Regions from separate parts of the Halomonas sp. SL1 genome, predicted to be linked through region 2. Evidence: predicted binding sites of a transcription regulator. Region 2 holds the regulator's gene; each other region holds the start of a gene.
The links. Region 2 encodes FNR, which switches genes on or off when oxygen is low (the NO sensors DNR and NnrR bind a similar motif). Its sites were predicted from a motif close to TTGATNTANATCAA; they were not measured.
Positions count from the first base shown of each region.

Region 1: the regulator FNR is predicted to act here: its motif matches at 7,336-7,349, upstream of C9J49_RS09140 (DUF427 domain-containing protein).
Region 3: the regulator FNR is predicted to act here: its motif matches at 7,629-7,642, upstream of hemN (oxygen-independent coproporphyrinogen III oxidase).

Region 1 covers NZ_PYUQ02000014.1:121,318-130,770, reverse strand. The annotation lists gene C9J49_RS09190 (nucleotidyltransferase family protein) at 1-25, shown strand, start outside; gene C9J49_RS09185 (DUF86 domain-containing protein) at 18-401, shown strand; gene C9J49_RS09180 (ion transporter) at 416-1,411, opposite strand; gene C9J49_RS09175 (nitronate monooxygenase family protein) at 1,519-2,583, opposite strand; gene C9J49_RS09170 (GNAT family N-acetyltransferase) at 2,771-3,214, shown strand; gene C9J49_RS09165 (hypothetical protein) at 3,247-3,429, opposite strand; gene C9J49_RS09160 (helix-turn-helix domain-containing protein) at 3,673-4,113, opposite strand; gene C9J49_RS09155 (MFS transporter) at 4,182-5,615, shown strand; gene C9J49_RS09150 (SAM-dependent methyltransferase) at 5,608-6,414, shown strand; gene C9J49_RS09145 (5'-methylthioadenosine/S-adenosylhomocysteine nucleosidase) at 6,575-7,231, opposite strand; gene C9J49_RS09140 (DUF427 domain-containing protein) at 7,438-7,779, shown strand; gene C9J49_RS09135 (hypothetical protein) at 8,253-8,573, shown strand; gene C9J49_RS09130 (ATP-dependent endonuclease) at 8,689-9,453, shown strand, end outside.
Region 2 covers NZ_PYUQ02000010.1:42,988-52,440, reverse strand. The annotation lists gene C9J49_RS03975 (DNA polymerase III subunit epsilon) at 1-605, shown strand, start outside; gene ttcA (tRNA 2-thiocytidine(32) synthetase TtcA) at 692-1,603, shown strand; gene fnr (fumarate/nitrate reduction transcriptional regulator Fnr) at 1,788-2,531, opposite strand; gene C9J49_RS03960 (hypothetical protein) at 2,601-3,569, opposite strand; gene C9J49_RS03955 (sulfite exporter TauE/SafE family protein) at 3,658-4,380, opposite strand; gene ccoS (cbb3-type cytochrome oxidase assembly protein CcoS) at 4,377-4,619, opposite strand; gene C9J49_RS03945 (heavy metal translocating P-type ATPase) at 4,616-7,084, opposite strand; gene C9J49_RS03940 (FixH family protein) at 7,093-7,605, opposite strand; gene ccoG (cytochrome c oxidase accessory protein CcoG) at 7,605-9,020, opposite strand; gene ccoP (cytochrome-c oxidase, cbb3-type subunit III) at 9,085-9,453, opposite strand, start outside.
Region 3 covers NZ_PYUQ02000006.1:31,807-41,259, forward strand. The annotation lists gene C9J49_RS02295 (EAL domain-containing protein) at 1-974, opposite strand, end outside; gene C9J49_RS02300 (ATP-binding protein) at 956-3,787, opposite strand; gene ahpC (alkyl hydroperoxide reductase subunit C) at 3,999-4,562, shown strand; gene ahpF (alkyl hydroperoxide reductase subunit F) at 4,806-6,359, shown strand; gene C9J49_RS02315 (hypothetical protein) at 6,442-7,005, opposite strand; gene C9J49_RS02320 (Rrf2 family transcriptional regulator) at 7,064-7,522, opposite strand; gene hemN (oxygen-independent coproporphyrinogen III oxidase) at 7,717-9,102, shown strand; partial or broken gene C9J49_RS17115 (hypothetical protein) at 9,319-9,453, shown strand, end outside.

The DNA.
Region 1 (9,453 bases), on a different contig from region 2:
CGAGCGTGAGGCGCTCCGTGTCTGAGCCTCGCTCCCAGCGTGAATGGCGCTTCTACATCGATGACATGATCGGTTTCGCCGAGAAGGTCCTGTCCTACACGGAAGATCTCGATCAGGACAGCTTTCTCGCTCATGATCTCACCTACGACGCTACCCTGCGTAACCTCGAACTGATCGGCGAAGCGGCGACCCGTATTCCGGATGCTGTCCGTCATCGGTATTCGGAAATCCCCTGGCGGATGATCATTGCCACTCGCAATCGCCTGATCCATGCCTATCTGGGGATCGACGACGATACCGTGTGGAGCATCATCCAGGACAACATCCCCCAGCTGCTGGAGCAGCTGAACGGCATCAAGAGCCAGCATGGTCCGTCGGGGACGGACCTCGATTCTCCCTAGAGCCGGGCAGCCTCTCACCGATACTTGTGCTGCCAGCCCTTTACCGCGATCTGTTCCTTGAGCAGATCCAGCATGTCCACCAGCACCTGCTCGGTGATCTGTTCGGTCTCGGGGTCGGTGCGCAGCCAGGCATCGAAGCCGCTCTCGGCCAGGTGTTCCACCAGGCTGGAGAACTCCGACGACTTCAGCCCCGCCAGCGCCTCGTCGACCAGATGGCAGGCCAGGTCGGAGAGCGAGGCCTCGAGCCCGCGGGTCAGCGGGCCGCCCATCGGCAGGCGTGACAGCCGCTTGAGCTCCGGGCTCTCCGCCAGGGTGCGGCCGACCAGCCCGCGCACGTAGCGCAGGGTGTCGTCGCGGTTGCGGTCGTAAGCGTCGCCGGCCATGGCCTCCAGCCGCTGGCTGATCTCGCGAATCAGCGCCTGCTTGCGCGGCTGCACCACGCGCTCGATCACCGGGGCCGAGAGCCCGTCGCCGGCGCGGATCTCCTGCTGCACGTTGTCGAGCATGCGGATGGCGATGCGGTCGGTGAGCTCCTCCAGCAGGATGTCGTAGTACTTGGCGAACACGCTGTAGACGTACCAGCGGCGCACGTCGATCAGGCCCATGCGCTGCAGGCGGTGCAGCAGCGAGATCACGCGCAGGATGCGCAGCAGCCGGAAGCCGCCCAGCGGGATGCAGCCGAGCACGTCGTACCAGTGCACGAAGGGGTAGAAGAACCAGCGGTGGTAGTGGCGCTCGGCGATGGCCACCGCCCAGCCGAGCAGCACGTCGAGCAGGAAGACGCTGACGAACGCCAGGTCGATGGTCAGGAAGTTGGCGTGGATATGCTGCTCGTAGGCGCCGTACAGCCCGGGCGCCACGGCCTCGAAGGCGGCGTTCAGCGGCGGCAGCAGGAACAGGCTGTCGAACAGCAGCAGCCCCAGGTTGGCGATCACCAGCGTGATGATGAACAGGTCCCACACCAGGTGGGCCCGTTCCAGGGCGGGCGAGGTCGTGCGCGTGGCAGGCATGGCGCCTCCTTGAGCTCGATGCCGAAGGGTCGCCTCTCATCCTAAAGCCTCGATCCATCCTCGACACCCCGGGCGTGTCCAACGACGAGGGCGCCGCCGCCTTGCCGTCAGGCGCCGTCTCGCCACTCCTGAAGCAGCCGGCTCACCAGCTCGCCGGCGGGGAGTTCGCGCGCCAGCGGCGCGCCCTGTCCGGCCCAGTGCGCCGCGAAGTCATGATCGCCACGCTCGGCCGCCGCCGCGTGGAGCCGCTTGGCCGCGTCGTATGCCAGCGGATAGGCGGGCGGCCTGACCCCGGGCGTGGCCTCGGCATGGCGCATCAGGCGATTGAGGATGCCGCGCGCCGGGCGCCCGGACAGCGCCGTGGTCATGCGGGTCGTCTCGGCGCGCTCGCTCCTGAGGGCCGCGCGATAGCCCTCGTTGGCCGCCGATTCCGGGCACAGCAGGAAGGCCGTCCCCAGCTGGGCGGCGCAGGCGCCCAGCGCCAGGGCCGAGCGGATGCCCTGGCCATCCATGATGCCGCCGGCCGCAACGATCGGCAGGTCCATCTCCCTGACCAGCCGGCGAACGAGCACGGAGGTGCTCAGCCGCTCATCGTCCGCCTGCGGATCGAAGCAGCCGCGGTGCCCGCCCGCCTCATCGCCCTGGGCCACGATCGCATCGACGCCCCGCGCCTGGATCTCGCGCGCCTCCCGCAGGCTGGTCGCCGTCGCCAGCGTGTAGATGCCGGCCTCACGCAGCGCGCGTATCCGCGCCTCGGCCGGCAAGCCGAAGTGAAAGCTGACCACGGCGGGGCGCGTCTCGAGCAGCATCTCGAAGGCCGCCTCGTCCTCCACGAAGCTGCGGTAGATCTCGTCGAGCCCGGCCGGCGGCTCGCGGTCATATTCCCGGAACAGCGGCGCCAGGTGCGACAGCCAGGTAGCCTCCCGTTCCGGGTCGCGCACCGCGGGGGCATGGCAGAAGACGTTGACGTTGAACGGGCGGGGCGTGAGCGCCCGGGTGCGCTCGATCATCGCCCGAGCCTTGTCGACGCCGCTGGCGCCGATGCCCAGCGAGCCCAGGCCGCCGGCATTCGACACGGCCGCCGCCAGCGCCGGCGTGGCCACGCCGGCCATGGGCGCCTGGATGAGGGGCTGGATGCCCAGCCGGTCGGTCAGGGGATTCGACGATGTCATGGGAACGGCCTCCACGAGTGCGGGATACGGTGGCGTTGGTTGACAGCAGTGGGCGGCATGGCGTCTTTTATCGGCGCGCCAGCCGCTGCGACGTCGCCCGAGCGCCGGGCCCTTGTCTCGACCCGGCCGCCATGAGGCGGCGCACGACGCCATGGCGGATAGGGAATAAGAAACAGGGGAGTGTGGGATGTACGTCGAGAGTGTGGAAAAGGAAGACTACCGCGAGCTGCTGGAGGTCTGGGAGGCCTCGGTCAGGGCAACGCACGACTTCCTGCGGGAAGACGACCTGCTGGAGCTGAAGCCGCTCATCTACGAGCAGTATTTCGGCGCCCTCGACCTGACCTGCGTCAAAGGCGAGGGCGGTGACATCCTGGGCTTCTGCGGCGTGCAAGGCGGCAAGATTGAGATGCTGTTCGTCGCGCCGCAGGCGCGCGGCGCCGGCATCGGCGCCTTGCTGCTGGATGACGCGGTGACCGCCCAGGACGCCTCCCGGGTGGACGTCAACGAACAGAACCCGCAGGCGCTGGGCTTCTACCGCCACAAGGGGTTTGCCGTCACCGACCGCTCACCGCTCGACGGCTTGGGCAAGCCCTATCCGCTGCTGCACATGGCGCTGGTGCCCACGCCGTGACGCGCCGCGCCCCTGGCCTCGACGGTGACGCCTCAGCCCGGTAACAAGCCCTCGCCGAGCGCCTCGCCCAGCCTATCCACCGCGGCGGCCAGCCTCTCGTCGATGACGTGGAGGTACTCCGTCCAGTCGTCGACGTGGTTGAGCTCCGCCTTGCCGTCCGAGATGCCACGCAGCACCACCAGCGGCACTTTGAGGCGTGTGCGGGTGGCGGGCATGGCGCCTCCTTGAACGATGCCGGAAGGTCCCTTCCCTACGCAGCCTATAGCGTCGAGGCGTTGGTGACACGACGAGCGCCCCGCACGGCAACAGGCCTGTCTCGGCCTGGCACCGAAGCGAGATTGCGCCATGAGCGGCCGTCGGCGGGCGGCGCGGTCCCCGAGTGCGGCTTCGGCAACCCCTCGCCACTTCCGCAATAATGTCCAAGCCCTTTCCTCGGGGCCGGGACTAAACATAAACACCTAGGCGTCACTCTCTCTGACAGCGTGCCGCAACACGTTCCTGGCCGCCTCTGTGGGGCAAGCGGCGCGAAGCAGCTTCAGAAACTTGGGGCACTCCAGGTGGGACGGCGCGGGGCATTCTGCGACGTGCCGAAGCATGTTGCTCAAGGCCTTCAGTCTTCGAGCCTGGCGATCGAGTTCATCGGCGCGCTCGCTCAACGTGGATCGAGGCAGGTCTGGCTTTCGATCCTTGTCGAACATGCTACCGATCTCTTCCAGCGAGAACCCCGCACTCTTGCCCAATGAAATCAAGGCGAGCTGCACGAGCGTGTCCTCGGTGTACTGCCGGCGCAATCCGTTTCTGGCGGCGGACCGGATCAGGCCGATTTCCTCGTAATAGCGCAGTGTCGAAGTGGCGACACCACTGGCTTTCGAGAGTGTGCCGATATCGATGAGATTCATGCTTGACTTCAAGTTGACTTGAAGTTGCATAGTAGTTTGCAACCAAGCCTCGATCAAGGGTCAAGCACATGAACGAACCTGCTCTTCCCCCCGGCAACAAGCTCGCCTTGGCCGCATTGGCGGGCTCCATCCTGCTGGCCTCACTCGGCATCAGCGTCACGACGGTGGCGCTTCCAACGTTGGCTGCCGCTTTCTCGGCCTCGGTACAGCAGGTGCAATGGGTCGTGCTCGCCTATCTGGTTTCGCTGACGTTGGCCATCGTGTCCGCAGGGCGCCTGGGCGATCTGTACGGGAGTCGACGTGTGCTGCTTTCCGGCCTGGTGCTCTTCACCTTGGCCTCGATTGTCTGTGCGGTAGCACCAAACCTAGGCTGGCTGGTCGCGGGCCGGGTGGGGCAAGGCCTGGCTGCCGCGGTCCTGATGGCATTGCCGATGTCGCTCGCCAAGGGCTTGATCGCCAAGGAGCGCATGGGGGCAGTGATGGGGTTGCTGGGCACCATGTCGGCAATCGGTACGGCGCTGGGTCCTTCTCTCGGTGGCGGCTTGATCGACCTTCTGGGTTGGCGCTCGATCTTCGTCCTGTTGCTCCTGTGCGCTCTTGGCATGATGGCCATTGCGGCGATGGGCATCCCCAAGGAGAAAGGAGCGGCCGCCACGACGGCTCACATGGATTGGGCGGGTAGCCTCTGGCTGAGCCTGGCGCTGCTGTTCTTCGCGATGTCCGCCACGGGTGGCAAGGTCGGAATGGCCATTCCTCTCTGGACGCTGCTTGCCGCGGCCGCCATCGCGCTGGCGGCCTTTGTCGGCTCCGAGAGGCGGGCCGCCCACCCGTTGGTGCCCTTGGCCCTGTTGGGTAGTCGAGTCCTTGCCTCATCACTGGTCATGAATCTCATTGTCAGCGCCATCATGATGTCGACGCTGGTGGTTGGGCCCTTCTACCTGGCATTCGGCCTGGGCCTGAGCGAACTGATGACGGGCATTGTGATGGCGGTCGGCCCCGCGGCTGCCGCGCTGTCCGGTGTCCCCGCAGGCCAACTCACGGACCGGTTCGGCACCGACCGAACCCTGCTTGCTGGTCTGGTGCTTGCGACGGGCGGATTGATCGGCTTCGCACTGCTGCCTGTTCGAGTCGGGATTCCCGGCTATGTGATGGCGCTGCTACTGACAACGCCGGGCTTCCAGCTGTTCTTGGCCGCCAACAACACCGCCACGATGGCAGCAGCTCCAGACGCGCAACGGGGCATGGTCTCCGGGCTGATGGGTCTGTCGCGCAATCTGGGATTCATGACCGGCGCCTCGCTGATGCCGCTGCTGTTCGCCTCGCTCCTGGGTGATCAGGGGGTGGCCTCGAGTTCCACGTTCGCCATCGGCGAAGCCTTCTCCCACACGTTTCTCCTGGCAGCGGCGTCGTTCGGGCTTGCCATGGTGGCCTTCTTCGTGGGGAAGAAGCGCCCGACACCCATTTCGATGTCATCAACTCATCGAGGAGTGAATCATGACTGATGCAAGCTCACATCCTCTTGCTGCTCAAGCCGTCGGCGAACCTCTGCCTGTCTATCTCAGCGGTCGATTCCACCTGGTCAGCATGGGCATCGGCGATGCAGGAAACATCACCGTGAACGCTCAGGAGGTTCTGCGACGCGCCGACGTCGTGTTCGGAACTTCACGTTTGCTGGAGACCTTTGCGGATCTTCTCAGCGGCAAGGAGCTCCATGATGCCGGACATGGCCTGTTCATGGATCTGATCCGCAAGGACACACCGGCCGAGAAAGCCGACGCGAGGGAGGCCGAAGTCAGACAAATCGTCCGGCGCGCCGCGGAGCAAGGCAAGCGAATCGCCGTCATCGACTATGGCGACTCCATGATTTTCGGGCCGCAGGCGGGCTTCATCCAGGAGTTCAGCGACCTCAATCCGGTGATCATTCCCGGAGTGTCGAGCTTCAATGCCGCAAATGCGGCTTTGGCTCGCGACGTCATGACCGGCAGCACGAGCCGGTCGGTCATCCTCGCAGCCGCTTATGATACCCGCGACGACTATGCCGGCACCGATACTCTGCAGCGCCTCGCGGAGACCGGCTCCACGCTGGTCTTTTTTGCGATGCGATCACGGTTCCAGCAACTGACTGAGCGCTTGAAGCGTGTTCTGCCTGGCTCCACCCCCCTCGCGGTCGTCTGCCACGCTGGTCGAAGCGAGCAGCACACCGTCGTGCGAGCGACGCTCGACACCGCTGTCGCTGCGCTACAAGGGCGTGACGTGCCATTCGAACACCTCGTTTATGTGGGTGATTTCCTGTCTGATTGAGGGCTTTCGGGCAAGAGAAGAACTTCTGCGTCGACCCATCGACCTTCGGGGAGGATGAAAGGTTGGGTGGGGCTGATGGAGCTGTTGACGCAAGCGGCCGGAAGCCGCCGCGCAGCAGGCTGCCGGTCAGTGCCGCACCCATGGCCTCCACGCTGGCGCCTCAGTCCGTCAATAAGCCCTCGCCGAGCGCCTCGCCCAGCCTATCCACCGCGGCGGCCAGCTTCTCGTCGATGACGTGGAGATACTCCGTCCAGTCGTCGACGTGGTTGAGCTCTGCCTTGCCGTCCGAGATGCCGCGCAGCACCACCAGCGGCACGTCGAAGCGGGTGCAGGCGCGCAGGCAGGCGTAGCTCTCCATGTCCACCATGTCGGCGGCGATGGCGGCATAGGCCGCGCCCGAGACGATGTTGGCGCCGGTGGAGAGCGATGCCTCGCGAATCCCGGGAATGCGCAGCGGCAGGGGCAGGATGTCCGGCAGGTCGAGGAAGGGTGTGACGCCCTTCTGGAAGCCGAGCGGTGAGGCGTCCATGTCGCGGTAGGCCACCGAGGTCGCCTGATAGACCTCGGTCTGCTCGAGATCCCGGCTGCCCGCCGAGCCCAGCGACACCACCAGGTCCGGCCGTTGCCCGCACGCCTCCAGCTCCGCCAGCGCCGCGGTGAGCTCCACCGCCGCCTCCACCGGTCCCACGCCGGTCATGAAGGCCACGAAACGCTCCCGCAGATGCGGCCCGTACTCTGCATCCGCCGCCATCACGAACAGCACGGAGCGGCCGCCGAGTGTGGTCAGCGGCGCCGGCGCGCGTGGTGTCTGTTTCATCCCCAAGTCTCCGCAATTTATGAATGCCACCATCATGGCGGGCAGGGCCGTTGGCGCCAAGCGGGCGAGGGCGTGAGGGAGGCGAGCGGGTCGCTCCCGCAAGACCGATCTAGATCAAAGGCCTAAGTGAAATTGTCACCAAGCGGTGACATTATGGATCCCTCGTTCTAGGCTGATGGATCAGCCGACTCGCAAGGGAACTGTCGATGGCCGATCACACCGAACCCCGCATCACGTTGCACCCACATTCCCGGCGGGTGCGCGTCCTTGCTGGTGACACCCCGATCGCCGATACCCGCAACGCCATCGAGCTGCGCGAGAAAGGCTATCCACACCGCCACTACATCCCGAAAGAGGATGTGGATATGGCGAAGCTTTCGATTTCCTCCACCGTCACCCACTGCCCGTTCAAGGGCGATAGCACTTATTACTCGCTGCCCGATATCACCGATGTGGCTTGGAGCTATGAGCAGCCGATCGACGAGATGCAGGCGATTGCTGGGCGACTGGCTTTCGATGCCAGGAAGGTGACGGAGATTTTGGAATGACATGCCAAGACTGCTCCACGACGGTTTTCGTAGGAACGCGGCTTGCTGCACGAGGGGATGGTGGCTTCTGGCTTAAGCCCGATGCCCATGAAATAAAGCCGGCACGTTTATCGGTGTCATGTTTCTTTTGAAATACGGAGTGATTATATGACAATTTTGGCTAGTCAAGTTGAATAAATTGCACGGATCGGTGCAAATATTGAAATCACACCAGGCTCGGGCTATTTGTGCAGCCAAGTGGAGCAGATAATTAGAATTGCGATTGATAAAGGGGCGCATGTTAAAGTGCATGCTTCTGGTTATCTAGGGAGTCAGCTAGAACAGTTTGTCCGCATTGGCGGTTCAAATATAACTATAGTTGTGTAGCAAAACATAAAAAGACGATCGATGGCGACCAAAGACGCTGGTATTTTTTTTGGAAAGCATATGCCAAGGTCTTCAGTACGTTATCTTGGCGCTATGAGGGTGGAGGGATGGACAACATCAAGGGATTTGACGAACTCCAGGAAAAGCTCAAAGGGATGGCGGAAGGAGCAAAAGAGCTTGATGATGAGCAGAAATTTTCTATTCTTGAATTGCTAACTGAAGGTTTTGTGTCCGAGTACACCAAATTTCGGGATGCTCAGCAGCTTTTTGACGAAAGTGGTCTTGAAGTTAATGGTGAAGAGGCTCTTAAAGCTATTTCAGATGCTGGCTGGGATAAATACATTGCTCAGGTTCCAGATTTTGAGTCTTGGGGCAAAATGCTAAAAGTGGCCACAGCTGAGTGCGTAAAACGTAAAATGGGGCTGTAATCACATAACAATATGGTGAATGGACTGCTTACCGCTGCTCCTTTGTATCAGCTCCAAAGCGGCCCGTTACCTCAATGCTATGCTTTCATGTAAGATTTGAGTTAAGGAGAGAATCTTGAAGTTAGAAAAGCTCATTGTTTGTAATTTTCGTGGGATAGGATTTGCTGAAATAGACATTAATAACTTCACAACTCTTGTTGGTCCAAATAATATTGGCAAGTCAACAATATTGAATGCGATTCACTTGGTTCTTGATAATAAAAAACCAAAGCTAGAAGATTGGCCAGGTCAACAAGCTTCAGATAAAAAAATGGAGATAGTGTGTGAGTTTGGTGATCTAGAAGAATGGGAAAAAAACAAGTCGGCAGTATCTAAGTTACTTTTTGGAGACAGGCTGAAGATCCGCGTCACAGCTGAATGGAATGCAGAGCAGACAGATTATAGTTACGAGTACTCTGTTTATAATACAGAAAATAAGTTCCCCTGGACTGATGAAAGCTTCACTAATGCCAAGAAAGATGCAACTTGTAAGGCTATCTTTGATGAGCTAGGTATTGCATCAGCTGCTGCTTTTAAAGAAAGGACTGCTGAGCTGGAAGATCACACTGTAGAAAACCATTCAGAACATGTTATTCAGTCTGAAGGTTGGCACATTAAAAAGTTCGCGAACTCATTGCAGCAAGCAGTCCCACACGTAATGTATGTTCCCGCAAGCTTCAAAATAGAAGATGAGCTTAAGGCTACAAATAACAGTCCTTTTTCATTCCTTTTTACGAACAAGTTATTTCCACAAGTTAAGAGCGATGAGTCTTATAAAGACTATATTTCTAAGGCTGAGCTGCTTCAAAATAAATTAAAAGGGCAGTCAGGCGATGGAGGT
Region 2 (9,453 bases):
GCCGCCTGGTCGACCGCCACCGCCACGCCCATGGCCAGTATGGCTGGCTGTTCCGCCCCTATACGGGGGAGGAGCTGGTGGCGCTGGCCGTGCAGTCGACCGGCGGCGACGTGCGCAGCGCCGAGCCGCTGGCGATCGCCGCGGTGCGCCTGCGCGGCGATCGGGTGCTGACCAGCGAGTCGCTGGAGCTGCGGCTGACGCGCCCGGAAGGCGTGGACGCCGAGGTGCTGCGGCGTCACGGCCTGCGCGGCATCGATCTCGACGACGGCGTGACGCTCGACCAGGCCCTGGCGCGGCTGCTCGACTTCGTCGGCAATCGCCCGCTGGTCGGCTGGCGGCTGGATCGCGACCTGGCGTTGCTGAACCGCCCGCTGCGCGCCCGATTCGGCTTCGACCTGCCCAATGCCGGCATCGACCTGGTCCAGCGTTACCAGCGTTACCATCATCATTCGCGGCTCGAGGTGGCACCGGCCTTCGAGCGGGTCGCCGCGCAGCTCGAGGTGCCGCTGATGGGGCGCCACAGCGTGCTGGGCACCGCCGTGACCACGGCCCTGATGCACCTGCGGCTGGACCGCGACGCGCTGCTCGAGCGCCGCAGCGGCTGAACGCGCGCCACGTCGCCAGCCTGGCGGCAGGGTGGTAGGATAGGCGCCCTTTCCCTTTCCCCGATTGCCCTGGCAGCGCCCCGACCATGCAAGATGCCGTGACCTTCGATCCCCGTCCCGCCGATGAGGCCGCTTCGGCCGAGCCGTCGACCCTGTCCGCCGAGGCGCCCGACGCCAAGGCCAAGCGCGAGTTCAACAAGCTGCAGAAGCGGCTGCGGCGCCAGGTCGGCAACGCCATCATCGACTTCGACATGATCCGCGAGGGTGACAAGGTGATGGTGTGCCTGTCCGGCGGCAAGGACAGCTACACCATGCTGGAGATCCTGCGGAATCTGCAGCGCAACGCGCCGGTGAACTTCTCGCTGGTGGCGGTGAACCTCGACCAGAAGCAGCCCGGCTTCCCCGAGCATGTGCTGCCCGAGTACCTGGACGGGCTCGGCGTCGATTACCATATCCTCGAGCGCGACACCTACTCGGTGGTCAAGGAGAAGACCCCGGAAGGCAAGACCACCTGCGCGCTGTGCTCGCGGCTGCGCCGCGGCTCCCTCTATGGCTATGCCGAGGAGATCGGTGCCACCAAGATCGCGCTCGGTCATCATCGCGAGGACATCCTCGAGACGCTGTTCCTCAACATGTTCTTCGGCGGCAGCCTCAAGTCGATGCCGCCCAAGCTGCTCTCCGACGACGGCAAGAACATCGTCATCCGCCCGCTGGCCTACTGCCGCGAGGCCGACATCGCCGAGTTCTCGGAGCGCATGGCCTTCCCGATCATCCCCTGCAACCTGTGCGGCTCGCAGCCCAACCTGCAGCGCCAAGTGGTCAAGGAAATGCTGGCCGAGTGGGAGGCCAAGCATCCCGGCCGTCTGGAAAGCATGTTCAAGGCGGTCACCAACGTCGCCCCCTCGCAGCTGGCCGACCGCGAGCTGTTCGACTTCGCCGGGCTGGAGGACAAGCAGGCGAAGATGCAGGCCGACCGCATCGATCTGCATAACGAGTGAGTAGCGCCTAGCGGCAAGCGCCCGGCTGCTCAGTAACGGGCGGCAGATGTCGAGGAAGCCAATGAGAAACCCACGGGACGTCGAGTCCTGTGGGTTTCTTCGTTGACGTCAGGAATGGCCATGACATCATCCTGCCGCGCTTGGCGCTTGGCGCTTGGCGCTTGGCGCTTGGCGCTTGGCGCTGTCAGCGGCAGCCCTCTTCCTCGGCCAGCTCGGCCAGGGCGTCCAGGTCGAGGATGTTCACCTCGCGGCCGGAGACGGCCACCAGGCCCTGCTGCTGGAAGCGGCCCAGGATGCGGCTGACGGTTTCCACGGCCAGCCCCAGGTAGTTGCCGATGTCGGCCCGGGACATGGAGAGCCGGAAGCTGTAGGCGGAGTAGCCGCGGCGCCGGAAGCGGTCGGAGAGGCTGGCGAAGAAGGTGGCCAGCCGCTGGTCGGCGGTCTTGCGCGACAGCAGGCGCATCATGCGGCGGTCGTCGCGCATTTCCTTGCTCATGCTGCGGTAGAGCTGGGCGCGCAGCTCCGGCAGGCTTTCCGACAGGGCATCCAGGCGATCGAAGGGGATCTCGCACACGGTGGTGGTCTCGAGCGCGATGACCGAGCCGGGATAGGTCGACTCGTCGATGCCGTCCAGCCCCACCAGTTCGCTGGGCAGATAGAAGTTGGTCAGCTGATCCATGCCGCCGCCTTCGCTGGTGATCTGCTTGAGGCTGCCGGAGCGAACCGCATAGACGCTGGTGAAGGGGCTGCCCTGACGGAACAGCGACTCGCCCTTCTTGAGCGGCGGACGGCGGCGGATGATGGCATCGAACTGATCGATGTCCTCGAGTTCGAGGGCCAGGGGCAGGCACAGGGAACTCAGGCTGCAGGTCCGGCAGCGGGTCTCGTGCAGCAGTGAGCGGCGCCTGCCGGCTGCGATATCGGGCATGCTGTCCTCCTTGATCGGGGCTTGCCTTCCCCATTATGGCGGATAGCACCCGCCCGGGCATAGCATCCCTTAGCCGTGTCCCGCGCCCGAACGGCGGCAGCGCGACCAGTGCCCCGATGCGGTGGCCAGTCGCCCCTCATCCAGCGCCGCGGCATAGTCCTCGGCCGAGCCGGCGTTGCAGGCCACGGCGTCGGGCAGCCGCGAGATGGCACCGGGGCCAAGCCCCAGCCGGTCGCGGGCCTGCTCGCGTCGCGTCTGCGCCCTGGCGTCCTCCAGCGCGGCGCCGTGGCGGGCGTAGAACCCGCCTCCCAGCGACCGATAGCCGTTTCCGGCCAGGCGGTCCTCGATCCGAGCCAGCAGCGTCGCCGGCAGCGTCGACTCGCCCTCCTGCCAAGCGGGGTCCGGGCGCAGCGAGAGGCGTGGCGGCGTCATGGTCATCAGCGTGGCGAGCGCCGCGGCGGCCTCCTGCTCGGGCGTCGCCGGCGGCACGATCAGCACCAGGTTCAGCGAGTGCCAGCCCATGCGGACGCTCTCGTCGAGCAGCGGCTCGATGCGTGACTGCAGCCGCGTCAGGGCTTCCGGGCGGTCGGCCCTCGGCAGGCGCATGACCAGCTTCAGGCGGTTGAAGCCCAGTGCCTCCAGATGGCGCAGGGTGAGAAGATCCGTGGCACGGGGATCGAGTTCGACGGTGAAGTCGCGCCAATGTCCCGATTCGAAGGGAAAGCGCGAGGCCAGCCGATCGACCAGCCCGCTCATCCGCGACAGGCTCAGCCAGGGGGGCAGGCTGCCGCCCCAGTGCAGGGCCTCGATCCGTCGATCGGGGGCGAGGCAGCGTCGCACCAGCACCATCTCGCGATCCAGTCGGGCCAGGTCGACTTCGAACGGGTCCATGCCCTTGGCGTGATCGACGCGCGCGTCGCCATCGTGGCGCAGCGGCAGGCGCAGATGCAGCGACAGGGGACGGGCGTCGGCGTTGCTGGCGGCCAGCGCCGCGGCGTAGTCGTCGGCGCCGAAGTCGGAAGGAGCGGTGACGGGCATGGCAGGATTCCGGGAGTGCATGCCATCAGGCTAGCGGTCGCGGAAGCGGGCGGTGTTGCGCTGGGTCAAGCGCGACGGCGAAAGCGGTTCAGTGCTGCCCGGCGTGGCCGGCCTCGTGGGGCATCGCGCCCGGCCACAGCCCCCACAGCTGCCACAGGGCGAAGCCGATGATCGTCAGTGCCGCCAGGGTGCGGGTGGCCGGGTGGCGGATCAGGCCGCCCAGCCGACGCGCGGCCAGGCCGGTGGCCAGCAGCGCCGGCAGGGTGCCGAGTCCGAAGGCGCCCATCAGCGCCGCGCCGCGCAGCGGATCGGCGCTGGCCAGGCTCCAGGTCAGCATCGAGTAGACCAGTCCGCAGGGCAGCCAGCCCCAGACGGCGCCCAGGGCCATCGCCTGGGGCACCGTCACGACCGGCATCAGTCGCCGTCCGAGGGGCTCCAGGCGGCGCCACAGGCGCTTGCCGAGGGCCTCCAGCCTCAACAGCCCCTTCCACCAGTCGGCGATGTAGAGCGCCATCAGGATCAGCATCGTCGCGGCCAGCACCTGCAGCGCCAGGCGCACCCCGGGGGCCAGCCCGACCAGGGTGCCGAGCCCGGCGGCCAGGGCGCCCGCGAGCACGTAGCTGGCGATGCGCCCCAGGTTGTAGCCCAGCAGCAGGCCGCCGAGCCGGACCGGATGGCGCAGGCTGGGCGGCACGGCGAAACTCAGGGCGCTCATGATGCCGCCGCACATACCGATGCAGTGGGCGCCGCCGAGCAGGCCGAAGACGAAGGCCGCGGCCAGCGGTGGCAGGTCGAGTCCGGTGGGGTTCATCGGGCGTCCTTGTCGCTGTCCTTGTCCCGGGTTCGGTCACGGTCGGGGGCGGCGTTCGGCTCGCCCGCATCGTGCGCTGGGCCTGGCCCTTGCGGCGGGTCGTCATCGTCGAACAGGATGCGATGCGCAGGGCCTTCCAGGTCCTCGAACTGGTCGTGGCGCACGGCCCAGAAGAAGGCCCAGACGGCCAGGCCGAGCAGGATCAGCGACAGCGGTATCAGCAGGTAGAGAATGCTCATGATGCCTCCCGGGCGAGGGTATTCTCGGCGCGCCGCTGGCGGGCCAGCCTCAGGGCATTGGCGACCACCACCAGCGAACTCGCCGACATGCCCAGCGCCGCCAGCCAGGGGGGCACCCAGCCCAGCGCCGCCGGGGGCAGGGCCAGCAGGTTGTAGGCCAGCGCCCAGCCCAGGTTCTGGCGGATGATGCGCCGCGTGGCGCGGCCGACGTCGAGCGCTTCGACCAGCCGCCCGAGATGGGGGCCGAGCAGCACGGCGTCGGCCCGGGTGCGGGCCAGGTCGGTGGCCGCGTTCATGGCGAAGGCGATGTCGGCGCCGGCCAGCACCGGGATGTCGTTGATGCCGTCGCCGACCATGGCCACCCGCTGGCCCTCGGCCTGGCAGTCGCGCAGCCGAGCGAGCTTGTCCTCGGGGCTCGCGCCGGCGCGCCACTCGGCGATGCCCAGTCGCTCGGCCAGTGCCCGGGTGGGCCCCTCGGCGTCGCCGGACAGCAGTTCCACCGCGATGCCTCGCGCCGCCAGGGCGGCGACGGTGGTGGCGGCATCTTCCCGAGGCTGGTCGCCCAGGGCGAACCAGGCCCGTGGCTCGCCGTCCTCGGCCAGCAGCAGCCAGTGGCCGATCTCGGCACCGCTGTCCGGATTCGTCGGCACTCGGTCCGGGGCCGCGAAGTCGGGCCGGCCGAGCCGCCAGGGACGGCCGTCGATCTCGCCGGCGAGGCCCAGGCCGGGGCGGGCGGTGACGTCGCGGGCACTGATGCCGGCGCGGCGATGGGGGCGAAAGGCGCGGGCGATGGGATGCTCGGAATGGGCCTCCAGGGCCGCGGCCAGCGCGGTGAGACGCTCGGGGTCGTGTTCCGCCAGCGGCACGGTGCGCTCCAGCCGCATCTCGCCTTGGGTCAGGGTGCCGGTCTTGTCGAAGATCATCCGGTCGAGGCGCGGCAGGGTCTCCAGGGCGTCGGCACGGGTCAGCAGCACGCCGCGGCGGTAGAGCCTGCCGTGGGCGGCGGTCAGGGCGGCGGGCGTGGCCAGCGCCAGGGCGCAGGGACAGCTGACCACCAGCACCGAGAGGGTCACCCAGAAGGCCCGCTCGGGGTCGACGAATGACCAGACCCATCCGGTGGCGGCGGCGATCAGCAGCACCTGGATCACGAAGTGATGGGCCAGCCGGGCCGCCCGGCGCGCGACGGGCGGGCGTTCGGCGAAGGCGCGGTCGGTGAGGTCGAGCAGCCGCGCCGCCCGGGCATCCCGTCCGGCATGGGTCACCCGCACCGTCAGCGGGCTTTCGACGTTGTGGCTGCCGCCGGTCACGGTGTCGCCCACGCCGCGCGTCACCGGCAGCGCCTCTCCGGTGAGCATCGATTCGTCGAGGCTGGAGGCGCCCTGTTCGATCACGCCGTCGGCGGGCACGCCGTGGCCGGGCCTGACCAGCACCCGGTCGCCCGCGACCAGTTCGCTGGCGGGCAGGAGGCGCTCCTCGCCGTGCTCGCCGAGGCGGATCGCCGACAGCGGCAGGATCTCGGTCAGGGCGTTGCCGCGGCGCCCGCTGCGCCGCCGGGCGCGCACCTCCAGGAAACGGCCGAACAGCAGGAAGAAGGTGAACATGGCCGCGGAGTCGAAGTAGACGTCGCCATGGCCGACGAGCAGCGCCCAGGTGCTGGCGAGGTAGGCGCCGGCGATGGCCAGCGACACCGGCACGTCCATGCCCAGCTGTCGGTTGCGCAGGTCGCGCCGCGCTCCGGCGAAGAACGGCTGGGCCGAGTAGAGCACCACCGGCGTGGTCAGGGCGAAGGCCAGCCAGTGGAAGAGGGTATCGAAGTCGGCGCCCAGGCCGCCGTCGCCGGCCACGTAGAAGGGGATCGAGAACATCGCCACCTGCATCATGCCGACCCCGGCGACGATCAGCCGGCGCACCTGGCGGCGTTCCTCGCGCTGCAGGCGTCGTTGGGCCTCGTCGGGCTCATAGGGCTGGGCCGGGTAGCCGATGGCGGCCAGTTCGGCGAGCAGCCGCGAGAAGGCGATGCGCTGCGGGTCCCAGGCGACGCGGACGCGGTGGTGGGTGAGATCGACGGCGCTGGCGCTGACGCCGTCGAGGGCGTTGAGGCGATGCTCGATCAGCCAGGCGCAGGCGGCGCAGGTGATGCCCTCCACCGCCAGGGTGGCGTGCACACCCTCATCGTCGGCATGCACGAAGCGCCGCTGCAGGCCAGGGTCGTCGAACAGTGCCCAGGTCTCGGCCTGGGCGGTCCGGCGCTCGTCGGGCCGTGTCGGCAGCTCGCTTCGGAAGCGGTAGTAGCCGGCCAGGCCGCCGTCGACGATGGCGTGGGCCACCGCCTCGCAGCCGGGGCAGCACAGCGGGTGTTCGGCGTCGTCGAGGGTGATCGTCCAGGGGGCGTCCTGTGGAACCCGGGCGCCGCAGTGATAGCAGGCGGCGCGCTCGACGGGCGCGGTGGCGGTGGTCGCGGTCATGGTGCCGCTCAGTCTCCGGGCGCCAGGACGATCTCGGCCTCGGCGGGGAAGCGGGCCTCGCCGGTGAGGCGCCAGGCGGGCTCGCTGCCGTCGCCGGGTTCCAGGTGCAGGTACCAGCGGTGGCGCAGGGGCGTCTCGAGCATGGTGACGTAGCGGCCGGCGCGCACGTGCTCGAGCGTCAGCCGCCGGTCGCGCTCGCTTTCGGTGGGAAAGATCAGCTTCAGGGTCAGCCGCTCCGGGCGCGACTCCCCGGTCAGGTCGACCACCAGGTCGCCGGTGGCCGGGTCGGCGTTCAGGGCAGCCGAGAGCCCCAGCGTGCGGGCCTGTTCCTGCTTGGCGATCTGCTCGTTGATGGCCAGGCCTTCCTTGTAATAGTCCTCCGCCACGGTGCCGTCGAAGTAGTGGATCGAGAGGGCCAGGTAGACCAGGCTGAAGCTGACCGAGGCCCCCAGCAGGCCGATCATGAACCAGGGCCAGAACTGCTTGTACCAAGGGGCGATGGGCGGTTGTTCTGCCGTCATCAGCGGGTGTCTCCTATGAAGCGGCCGTCGCGCTCGAGGGCGATGTCGGGGGCGTCGACGGCTTCCAGGCGCAGCCGGATCTCGTGACTGGGGCGCTGGAGGGCGTCGGGCGGGGCGGTGACTTCCACCACCAGCCGGCGCGACTCGCCGGCGGGCACGCTGACGCGTCGGGTGTCGAGGGTCAGCCCCTCCAGGCCCGTGGCGGCGAGCCGGTAGGCGTGGTCCTCGCGGTCCAGGTTGCGCACCGTCAGGGTATAGACGTTACGGATTCTGCCGTCGTCGGTCATCTGAAACAGCTGCTGGCGGCCGCGCTCCACCTCGAAGCCCAGCGGGATGCGGTCGCTGACCGTCCAGGCGAACAGGCCGATCATCACCAGCAGCACGGCCAGGTAGCCGAGCAGGCGCGGACGCAGCAGATGCGACGGCTTGCCCTCGAGGGCGTTCTCGGTGGTGTAGCGGATCAGTCCGCGGGGATAGCCCATGCGGTCCATGACGCTGTCGCAGGCGTCGATGCAGGCCGCGCAGGTGATGCATTCGTACTGCAAGCCGTCGCGGATGTCGATGCCGGTGGGGCAGACCTGCACGCACAGCTCGCAGTCGATGCAGTCGCCGTGGCCGGCTTCCCGAGCCTCGTCGTGGCTGAGGCGCTTCCTGCGCGGGCCGCGCGGTTCGCCCCGGGCGGCGTCGTAGGAGACGATCAGGGTGTTGGCGTCGAACATCACCGACTGGAAGCGGGCGTAGGGGCACATGTAGATGCACACCTGCTCGCGCAGCCAGCCGGCGTTGAGGTAGGTGAACAGGGTGAAGAAGCCGACCCAGAAGTAGGACCAGCCGTGGGCCTCGAGGGTCGGGAGTTCCATCACCAGGTCGCGAATCGGCGTGAAGTAGCCGACGAAGGTCAGACCGGTGGCGGCGGCGATGACCAGCCAGATGGCGTGCTTGGCGAGCTTGCGGCGCAGCTTGTCGGCGCTCCAGCCGTGCCGGTCGAGCCGGATGCGACGGTTGCGCGGCCCTTCGGTGCGATGTTCCACCCAGATGAACAGGAAGGTCCAGACGCTCTGCGGGCAGGTGTAGCCGCACCAGACGCGGCCGGCGAACACGGTGATGAAGAACAGCCCGAAGGCGCAGATGATCAGCAGCCAGGAGAGCAGCATGAACTCCTGGGGATAGAAGGTGGCGGCGAAGATGTGGAACTCGCGGCCTGGCAGGTCGAACCACACCGCCGGGCGGTCGCCCCAGGGAATCCACGGGATCAGGAAGTAGGCCAGCATCAGCGCCCAGTTGGCGCTGCGCCGCAGGCGCTGGAAGACGCCCTTGATCTCGCGCACGTAGAGGTGCCGGCGGCGGGCGTACATCGCCTGGCTGACGGTGTCGCCGGCGTCGGTGATGTCGCGGTGGGGAATCTTGTCGCTCATGGCGGTTTCTCGACAGGCGGCCTGTGCATCGATGGCGGCGGCGGGGTGGGTCCGCCGCCGGGGCTCAGTCGCGTCGGCTGAGGCCGTACACGTAGGCGGCCACCAGGTGGACCTTGTCCTCCCCGATGTAGGCGGCCTGGGCCGGCATGTGGCCGTTGCGGCCGTTGCGCAGGGTCTGGCGGATGGACGCCTCCAGCGGCTGGCCGGGCTGGCGATAGAGCCAGGCGTCATCGGTCAGGTTCGGCGCGCCGAGGGCCTGGTTGCCGGTGCCGTCGGGGGCGTGGCAGGCCGCGCACACCGAGGCGAACAGCGCCTCGCCCTGTTCGGCGCGCTGCGGGTCCTCGGCCTGGCCGGACAGCGACAGCACGTACTGGGTGAGGCGTCCGATGTTGTCCTCGCCGAGCTGCTGCCAGGCGGGCATCAGACCGTTGCG
Region 3 (9,453 bases), on a different contig from region 2:
AGTTCCAGTCGCTCGCGCTGCCGGGCCTCCAGGGAGGGGGTGTGGCAGCGAATCGGCGGCGTCGCCTGGGCGTCCGGCAGCGCCAGGGCGGCCATGTGCACCAGCCGCTGCGGGGCGCTGTCCCGGGCCCGGCCGATGCCGATCCGGGCGCGGCTGGTGAGGCGCCGCTCGTCGACCGGCTGGGGGCGGCCGAGCCGCGCCAGCAGGTGGCCGGCCAGGGCCTCCAGGGCGTCCGGGTTCGCCGGGGCCGGCAGGATCACCAGCAGGTCGTTGCCGCCCCACAGGCCGAGCATGGCCGCCTCGGGCAGCATCGGGGTCAGGGCGTCGGCCAGGCGCTGCAGCAGTCGCTCGGCGACGTCGTGGCCGTGCAGGCGCATGATGTCGGGCAGGTCGTCGAGGACGATGAACAGCGCCCCGGCCTCGTGGCCGGCCTCCCGCCACGCCTCGAGGCGCTGCAGCAGGGCCCGCCGGTTGGGCAGCCCGGTCAGCGGGTCGGTCATCGAGAGGCGCTCGAGCTCGCGGGTGCGCGCCTCGGCCAGCCCCTCGAGCTCGGCGGCCTGCTCGCGCCGCTCGGCGAGCCGCTGCTCCACGCGCAGCACATTGCGGATGCGCTGCATCGCCTCCTCGTGATCGAAGGGCTTGGTCAGGAAGTCGCGCACGCCGGCCGCCAGGGCGCGCCGGCGGGTGGCGTCGTCGACCTGGGCGGTGAGCACGATCGTCGCCGGCGCCTGCTCGCCGAAGGCGTCCTGCAGCTGCTCGAGCACCGCATAGCCGTCCAGGTGGGGCATGCGGATATCCAGCAGGATCAGGTCGGGCAGCCGGGTCCGGCAGTGCCCCAGCACCTGGCGGGCGTCGTCCAGGCAGGTCAGGTCGGTGTAGCCGTGGTCCTCCAGCAGGTCGCCGAGCAACTCGAGGTTGACCGGGTTGTCGTCGACCACCAGCAGGCGCTTGTGGGTCAGGTCCGTGTCGGGCATGCCCGCTCCTCAGGCGTTCTCGGGGCGGCCAGGCAGCGCGCCAGGGCCGCGAAGAGGTCATCGAAGGCGACCGGCTTGACCAGATAGTCGTCGAAGCCGGCCTCGCGCCCGCGGCGCACGTCGTCGTGCATGGCGTTGGCCGACAGCGCGATCACCGGCAGCCGCCTCAGCGGCGGTTCCGCGCGCAGGCGCGCCAGCGCCTCGAAGCCGTCCATGCCCGGCAGGTTCAGATCCATCAGCACCAGGTCCGGGGGGTGGCGGCGGATCCGCTCGAGAGCCTGCTCGGCGCCGGGCGCCAGCTCCAGGATCAGGCCGTCGCGCTCCTCGAAGGCCTCGCTCATCAGCCGCCGGTTGGCCGGGTTGTCCTCCACGTAGAGCACCCGGGCGCGCAGCTCGACGGCGGGGGCGGCGGCCGAGGCGGCCGGCGGCGGCGCGGCGGGCGCGGCGGCGGGCAGGCCGAACCAGAAGTGGCTGCCCTCGCCGGGGCGGCTCGCCACCTCGAGGCGGCCGCCCATGTGCTCGACCAGCTGGCGGGTGATGGCCAGGCCGATGCCGGTGCCCTCCACCGGGCCGTGCTCGGCGTCCAGCCGCTGGAAGGGCTGGAAGAGCTCGCTGCGGCGAGCCTCGGGAATCCCGGGGCCGGTGTCGCGGACGCCGATGCGCCAGGCGTCGCCGCGGCGCTCGATGGCCAGGCGCGCCTCGCCGCCGGGCCGGTTGTACTTGATGGCGTTGGACAGCAGGTTCAGCAGCACCTGCTTGAGGCGGGTGTAGTCGCCTTCCACCGTCGCCCCGGCGGCCAGCTCCGCGGTCAGCCGGACCTCGAGGTCCCGAGCCTGGGGCTGCATGGCCTCCAGGGCGTCCTCGGCCACCTCGCCGAGGTCGACCCGCTCCCGCGACAGCGGCAGCCGGCCGGCCTCGATGCGGGCCAGGTCGAGGATGTCGTCGATCAGCCGCAGCAGGTGCCGGCCGCTCTTGTCGATCTGCTCGACCTGGCGGCGCTGACGCGCGTCCAGCGGATGGCGACGGCTGCCGGCCAGCAGCTGGGAGAAACCGAGCACGGCGTTGAGCGGCGTGCGCAGTTCGTGGCTCATCGCCGACAGGAAGTCGCTCTTGGCCTGGCTGGCCCGCTGGGCCTCGTCCCGGGCGCGGGCCAGGGCCTCCAGCACGCTCTCGCGCTCGGCCATCCGCCGATAGAGGTTGATCAGCAGCGCGCAGGTGGCGGTGAAGGGGCGCAGCCACTCGAGCAGCTCGTCGTCGTAGGCGCGGCGGCCGTTGGCGATGGCGTACATGCCGATCAGGGTCTCGCCGTCGTGGATCGGCACGCCCAGGTAGTTGTGCAGCGCGGGGTGGCCCGATGGCAGGCCGCCGCGGTGGGGGTGCCCGGCCAGGTCCTCGGTCATCACCACCTCGCCGTGGGCGAAGACGCGCCCCAGCAGGGTGTCGGGGGAGGTCAGCATCATGTCGCCGCTGCGCAGCCGCTCCATCAGGCAGCGCGACTCCTCGCTCCAGGACAGGTCGGTGATGGCGTGGATCTTCAGCGCCGGGGCCCCGGCCTGCTCGATGACCTCGCCGATCAGCGCATAGTCGCTCTCGGTGAGCTCGCGCAGGGCTTCCATCAGGAAGGTCCACAGCCGGTGGCCGGACATCAGCGCCTGGTAGTCGGTGATGCCCTGGTGGAGCACCCGCAGCAGGGCGGCCTGGCGCCGGGTCTGGGTGTTGTCGTGGGCGACCCCCACCACCCCGTCGATGCGGCCGTCGGCCTCGCGCAGCGGCGCCAGGGTCAGGTCGTGATGGCGCCCGGGGCGCAGCGACAGCCCCAGGCACTGGGGCCGGCCCTCGGCCACCACCCGGCGCTCGGCGGCGTCGATCGCGTCGCGGGCCCGGGGGTCGAGGCGGGTCAGGGCGTCGCTGTCGTCGGGCCGCTTCATCAGCGAGTCGAAGGCCTGGTTGATCGCCAGGTAGCGGCCGTCGCCGCTGCGGGCATAGATGGGGTCGTGGCTGCCGTCGAGCACCGCTCGGAGCAGCTGCCGCTCGCGCAGCGCCGCCTCGCGGGCGGCGCGGATCTCGCTGAGGTCGGTGAGGATGCCGATGAACTCGTCGATGCGGCCCGCCTCGTCGCGCAGGGCGCTGACCGCCAGGTGGACCGGCACCGGGTGGCCGTCGCGGTGGCGTGCCTCGACCTCCCGCCCCTGGCCGATGATCCGCGGCGTCCCGCCGGCCAGGAAGCGCCGCAGGTAGCCGTCGTGCTCCCGGGCCACGGCCTCCGGCATCAGCCGATTGACGTTGTGGCCGAGCAGCTCCTCGCGGGCATAGCCCAGCAGCAGCAGGGCATAGGGGTTGGCGTCCAGCACGATGCCGTCGCCGTCGATGCGCAGGATGCCGGTCGCCGATTCCCGCAGGATCGCCTCCAGGCGCCGCGTGGAGCGCTCCAGGCGTTGCGCCTGCTCGCGGGCGCGCAGCAGGGCCTCGGCCTGGCTCGCCAGCAGGGCCAGGCGGCGGCGTCCCCGGGCGTCGAGGACGCCGGCCACGCACAGCGCACCGGTCGGCGTCGCGCCGTCGGGGCACAGGGGGTGAGCGGCGAGGCCCCCCGCCGTCTCGTCCGCCAGCGGCGTCGCTGCGTCCAGCACCCGGGCACAGAACGCCAGCGCCGCCGGGGAGGGCGCGCCGGCGACGGCCAGCGTCCGGGGCGTGCCCTCGCGGTCGACGCGGGCCAGCAGCGCCATCGGCACCGCGAGGAGCTCGCGGGCCAGGCGGGCGACGCCCTCCAGGCCGTCGCCGGCGGGCGCCATGTCGGGGGAGTCGGGTGGCTGCATCCTGCCTCCGGGGAGCGCGGCCCTCGGGACGAGGCGCCGTACATTGCCCGGGTTATCGGCCGCTCGAGGCAGGACTTGACCCGTGCCGATGCTTAGTCATGTTCTTTGGCTATCAGAATCATCATTGTGTTCAATTTTAGCTATCAATGGGGCGCGGTTATGCTCGTTTGCGTCTTCACCCATCACCCAACGCAACGAGGATCGCAACGCCATGTCCCTGCTCAACACCGAAATCAAGCCGTTCAACGCCACCGCCTATCACAACGGCGACTTCATCGAGGTCAGCGACGAGAGCCTCAAGGGCCAGTGGAGCGTGTTCTTCTTCTACCCGGCCGACTTCACCTTCGTCTGTCCCACCGAGCTGGGCGACCTGGCCGACAAGTACGAGGAGTTCCGGGAGCTGGGCGTCGAGATCTACGGCGTCTCCACCGACACCCACTTCACCCACAAGGCCTGGCACGACAGCTCCGAGACCATCGGCAAGCTCCAGTATCCGATGCTGGCCGACCCGACCCATGTCGTGTCGCGCAACTTCGAGGTGCTGATCGAGGAAGAGGGCGTCGCCGACCGCGGCACCTTCGTGGTCGACCCGGACGGCCGGATCCAGATCATCGAGCTCAACGCCGGCAACATCGGCCGCAACGCCGAGGAACTGCTGCGCAAGGTCAAGGCCGCCCAGTACGTCCGTGCCAACCCCAACGAGGTCTGCCCGGCCAAGTGGAAAGAAGGCGAGGAGACGCTGGCGCCGTCGCTGGATCTGGTCGGCAAGATCTAACTGACTGCCGATTCGCGCATCCCTGACGGATCGCCGATCTTCAGCGGGAGTCGAAGGCTCCCGCCCCCGTTACCCCGCCGAGGCGCTGCGCCTCGATCGCCCAGCCAGTCGCGCAAGCGAGATCGGGGCGACGTCCCGGCGGGGCCTGATTCCGATTCTGCCGACATGGCTTCCGGGTGCGAGTCCATCGCGACCCGTACGGGGAAGTCCTTCGAGTCACTCATCACAAGGATTACTGCCGTTATGCTGGACGACTCTCTGAAGCAACAGCTGAAAGCCTATCTCGGCAAGGTCACCCACCCCTTCGAGCTGGTCGCCACCCTGGATGATGGCGACAAGTCCAGGGAGCTCCACGCCCTGCTCGACGAGATCGCCGGGCTCAGCGACCAGATCACCCTGTCCACCGAGGGCCACGACCGGCGCGCGCCGTCCTTCGCCCTGCATCGCGGCGGCGAGCCCACCGGCGTGGTGTTCGCCGGCATCCCCATGGGCCACGAGTTCACCTCCCTGGTGCTGGCGCTGCTGCAGGTGGGCGGTCATCCGCCCAGGGCCAGCGACGCGGTCATCGAGCAGATCCGCTCCCTCGACGCCGACCTGCACTTCGAGACCTACTTCTCGCTGTCCTGCCAGAACTGCCCGGACGTGGTCCAGGCGCTGAACCTGATGGCGATCCTCAACCCGCGCATCTCCCACGACGCCATCGACGGCGCCCTGTTCCGCGACGAGGTCGAGGCCCGCGAGGTGATGTCGGTGCCGAGCGTGTTCGTCAATGGCGAGCCCTTCGACCAGGGCCGCATGAGCCTCGAGCAGATCCTGGCCAGGGTCGACACCGGCGCCGCCGAGCGCGAGGCCGCCAGGCTCAGCGAGAAGGACGCCTTCGATACCCTGATGATCGGCGGCGGCCCGGCCGGCGCCGCGGCGGCGGTCTACGCGGCGCGCAAGGGCATCCGCACCGGCGTGGCCGCCGAGCGCTTCGGCGGCCAGGTGCTGGACACCCTGTCGATCGAGAACCTGATCTCGGTGCCGCACACCGAAGGGCCCAGGCTCGCCGCGGCACTGGAGGAGCACGTCAAGGAATACGACGTCGACATCATGAACCTGCAGCGTGCCGTAGCGCTGGTGCCGGGCGAGGCCGGCGGCGAGCACGAGGTGCGCTTCGAATCCGGCGCCCGCCTCCGGAGCAAGACCCTGGTGCTGGCCACCGGCGCCCGCTGGCGCGAGATGAACGTGCCGGGCGAGGCCGAGTACCGCAACAAGGGCGTGGCCTACTGCCCGCACTGCGACGGCCCGCTGTTCAAGGGCAAGCGCGTGGCGGTGATCGGCGGCGGCAACTCCGGCGTCGAGGCGGCCATCGACCTGGCCGGCATCGTCGGCGAGGTCACGCTGATCGAGTTCATGGACGAACTGCGCGCCGACGAGGTGCTGCAGAAGAAGCTCGCCAGCCTGCCCAACGTCGAAGTGATCAAGGGCGCGCGCACCACCGAGGTCAACGGCGACGGCAACCGCGTCACCGGCCTGACCTACGAGGAGCGCGCCTCCGGGGAACTGCGCGAGCTGGCCCTCGAGGGCGTCTTCGTGCAGATCGGTCTGGTACCCAACACCGAGTGGCTGAAGGACTCGCCCATCGAGCTCTCCGAGCGCGGCGAGATCGTGGTCGACGAGCGCGGCATGACCTCGGTGCCCGGCATCTTCGCCGCCGGCGACGTCACCACCGTGCCCTACAAGCAGATCGTCATCGCCATGGGCGAGGGCTCCAAGGCCGCCCTGGGCGCCTTCGATCACCTGATCCGCAGCTGATCGCCCCGCGGTTCATGCAGGACGCCCTCGCCGCTTTGCGGCGGGGGCGTCCTGCGTTGGGCGGGAGAATAACGGCGAGGGCTCAGCCTGCGCGGCAGAGCGTCTCCATGCGGGTCAGCGCCGCGTCGGCGCCGTCCAGGCTGAAGACCAGGAACCAGTGGTCGTCCTCGGCGCGATGGAGGCGCAGGCGCAGCGTCTCGCCGCCGCGCATCTCGTCGAGCACCTCGTCGGTGTCGGGCAGCACCAGGCGCGCGTAGAAGCCGCTGTTGCCGCGCTCGGTGATGAACTCGGCCCGGCCCTGGTGGACCCAGCCCTCATCGATCAGCAGGTCCACCGGCACCCGGTTGACGGTGCCGGTCTCGGCCTGGACCTCGTCGAGCTCGACGCGCAGCTCGAGCCAGGGGCGATCGCAGGCGTCCGGCGTGGCGTTGACGCTGAACACGCTGTCGCTATAGCTGTGCTGCTCGATGGCGCGCACGTGGCGTTCGTTCCCCAGCCGCAGCACCAGCGAGTGCCAGTCGCCGTGGGCCCGGGCGTCGTCGACGTTGAAGGTTTCGGCTGCTGCCGGGGCGGCGAGGGTCATGCCCATCAGCGCGCTTAGCGAGAGAGGCATCAGGCAAGAGAGGAAGGGGCGTGAGGAGAACATGCGGGCATCCATGACCGTGGCGTCGGGAGACTAGCACGCGGTGTCGAAGCTGTCGGCCTTACGAGGCCTGTGAGGCGTCCTCGATATTCAGCAGCTGGACCAGCTCGGCGCGCTGCTGGCCCAGCAGATCGGCGAGGGTGTAGCGGTCGAGCACCGACAGGAAGGCCGCCAGGGCCTCGCCGAGGATCGGCTTCAGCCGGCAGGCGGGGGTGATGGTGCAGGCGTTGCCGTCGCGGAAGCATTCCACCAGGCCGAGGTCGGGCTCGGTGTCGCGCACCAGCCCGCCCAGCGAGATCTCGGCGGGCGCCCGCTTCAGCCGCAGGCCGCCGTGCTTGCCGCGGGTGGCGGTCAGGTAGCCGAGCCGATTGAGCTCCTGCACCACCTTCATCAGATGGTTGCGCGAGATGGCGAAGCGCTCGGCGATCTCCGAGATGGTCGCGCGCTCCTCGTCCTGTCCCTTCACGGCCAGATAGATCAGCACGCGTAGCGAGTAGTCGGTGAATCGGGTCAGGCGCATGGGGTCTCCGGACGCGGCGGGAAGCGGTCTTCATTCTATCACGGCGAGGGCGGGCTCCCGGCACGTCGCGTCGCCGCGGCGTTTCGCCGCGATCGGCGGCGGTGAATTGACCGGCATCAAGCCGGCGCCGGGTGGTACCCGTGGGGCCGCGGGCGGGCTGGCATAATATGGGCAGCGTTCATGGAGGTCCGATCATGCCCCAGCCACAGCCGTTCATCCGCCCCCTCGTCGAGAAGTACGACCGCCCCGGGCCGCGCTATACCTCCTATCCCACGGCGCCGCAGTTCCATGCCGCCTTCGCCGAGGACGATTATCGGGCCCAGGCCGCCCAGAGCCATCGCGTCGCCGCGCCCAAGCCGCTGTCGGCCTACGTGCACGTCCCCTTCTGCGAAAGCCTCTGCTATTACTGCGCTTGCCACAAGATCGTCACCCATCGCCGCGAGCGGGCGGCCGAGTATCTCGCCCTGCTGAAGCGCGAGATCGGTCTCCAGGCCGAACTCTTCGATAGTGAGCGCACGCTTGCCCAGCTGCACCTGGGTGGCGGCACGCCGACCTATCTGAACACTGCCCAGCTCGGTGAGCTGATGGAGGCCCTGGCGGCGGGCTTTCGCTTCGCGCCCCCCGAGGCCCGGGAGTTTTCCCTGGAGGTCGACCCGCGTACCGTCACCCCGTCGCAGCTGCATGAGCTGCGTGCGCTGGGCTTCAATCGCCTGAGCTTCGGCGTTCAGGACTTCGACCCCGAGGTGCAGGCGGCGGTCAACCGCGTCCAGGGCGAGGCCGAGGTGGCCGCCTTGATGACGGCCGCCCGGGACGCCGGCTTCCACTCGGTGAGCGTCGATCTGATCTACGGCCTGCCACGCCAGACCGTGGCCAGCTTCGCGGCCACCCTGGACAAGATCGTCGCCCTGCGGCCGGATCGCATCGCCACCTACAGCTATGCCCATCTGCCCGAGCGCTTCAAGGCCCAGCGGCTGATCCGCGACGAGGACATGCCGCCGCCCGAGCGCAAGCTCGAGCTACTGGAGCTGACCATCCATCGCCTGACCGACGCCGGCTACGTCTACATCGGCATGGACCACTTCGCGCTGCCCGACGACGAACTGGTCCGGGCCCAGCGCGAAGGTACCCTGCAGCGCAACTTCCAGGGCTACTCCACCCACGCCGACTGCGATCTGATCGGGCTTGGCGTCAGCGCCATCGGCGAGGTCGGAGACGGCTACAGCCAGAACGTCAAGGAGATCGCCGCCTATCGCGAGCGCCTCGAGGCCGGGCGGCTGCCGGTGCTGCGCGGCTACCGGCTCGACGACGAGGATCGCCTGCGCCGCGACGTCATCCACGCCCTGATGTGCCATGGTCGCGTGGACGTCGATGCCATCGAGGCGCGTCACGGCATCGACTTCGCCGGCCACTTCGACGATGCCCTGAAGGCCCTGGCGCCGATGCGTGACGATGGCCTGATCACGCTGGGCGAGCGCCGCCTCGAGGTGCGCCCGGCCGGCCGTCTGATGTTGCGCAACCTGGCCATGGTCTTCGATGCCTACCTGGACGGCGACAAGGTGCGCTACTCCCGGACCGTCTAGGCGTGGTCCCAGGGGAGCGTGATCGCCCTGTCACCCCGGTACGAGTTTCCTGCCGTCTGCCAGGCAGCCGTTTGCCTGATTCCCTCGTCGCGATAATCAGCGGCCCTTCCGATGGTGAAGCCTGCGTTCTGTGACGATGCTTAGCTTGCGTGTAACAAAATGTTGTATGGCGTTATGTCGCGTCGACGGCGAGGGCCGGCGGCGGGGGAGGGCGAGATGCAAGGGTTCAAGTTGGCTGCCCTGGTCGTCGCCGTGGGCTGTCTGTCAGCCGCCGGCGTACAGGCGCAGTCGGGAGTCGAGGGTTCCGGGGGCAGCACGCTCTCGGAAGACGAGATGGCGAGGGTCGCCAAC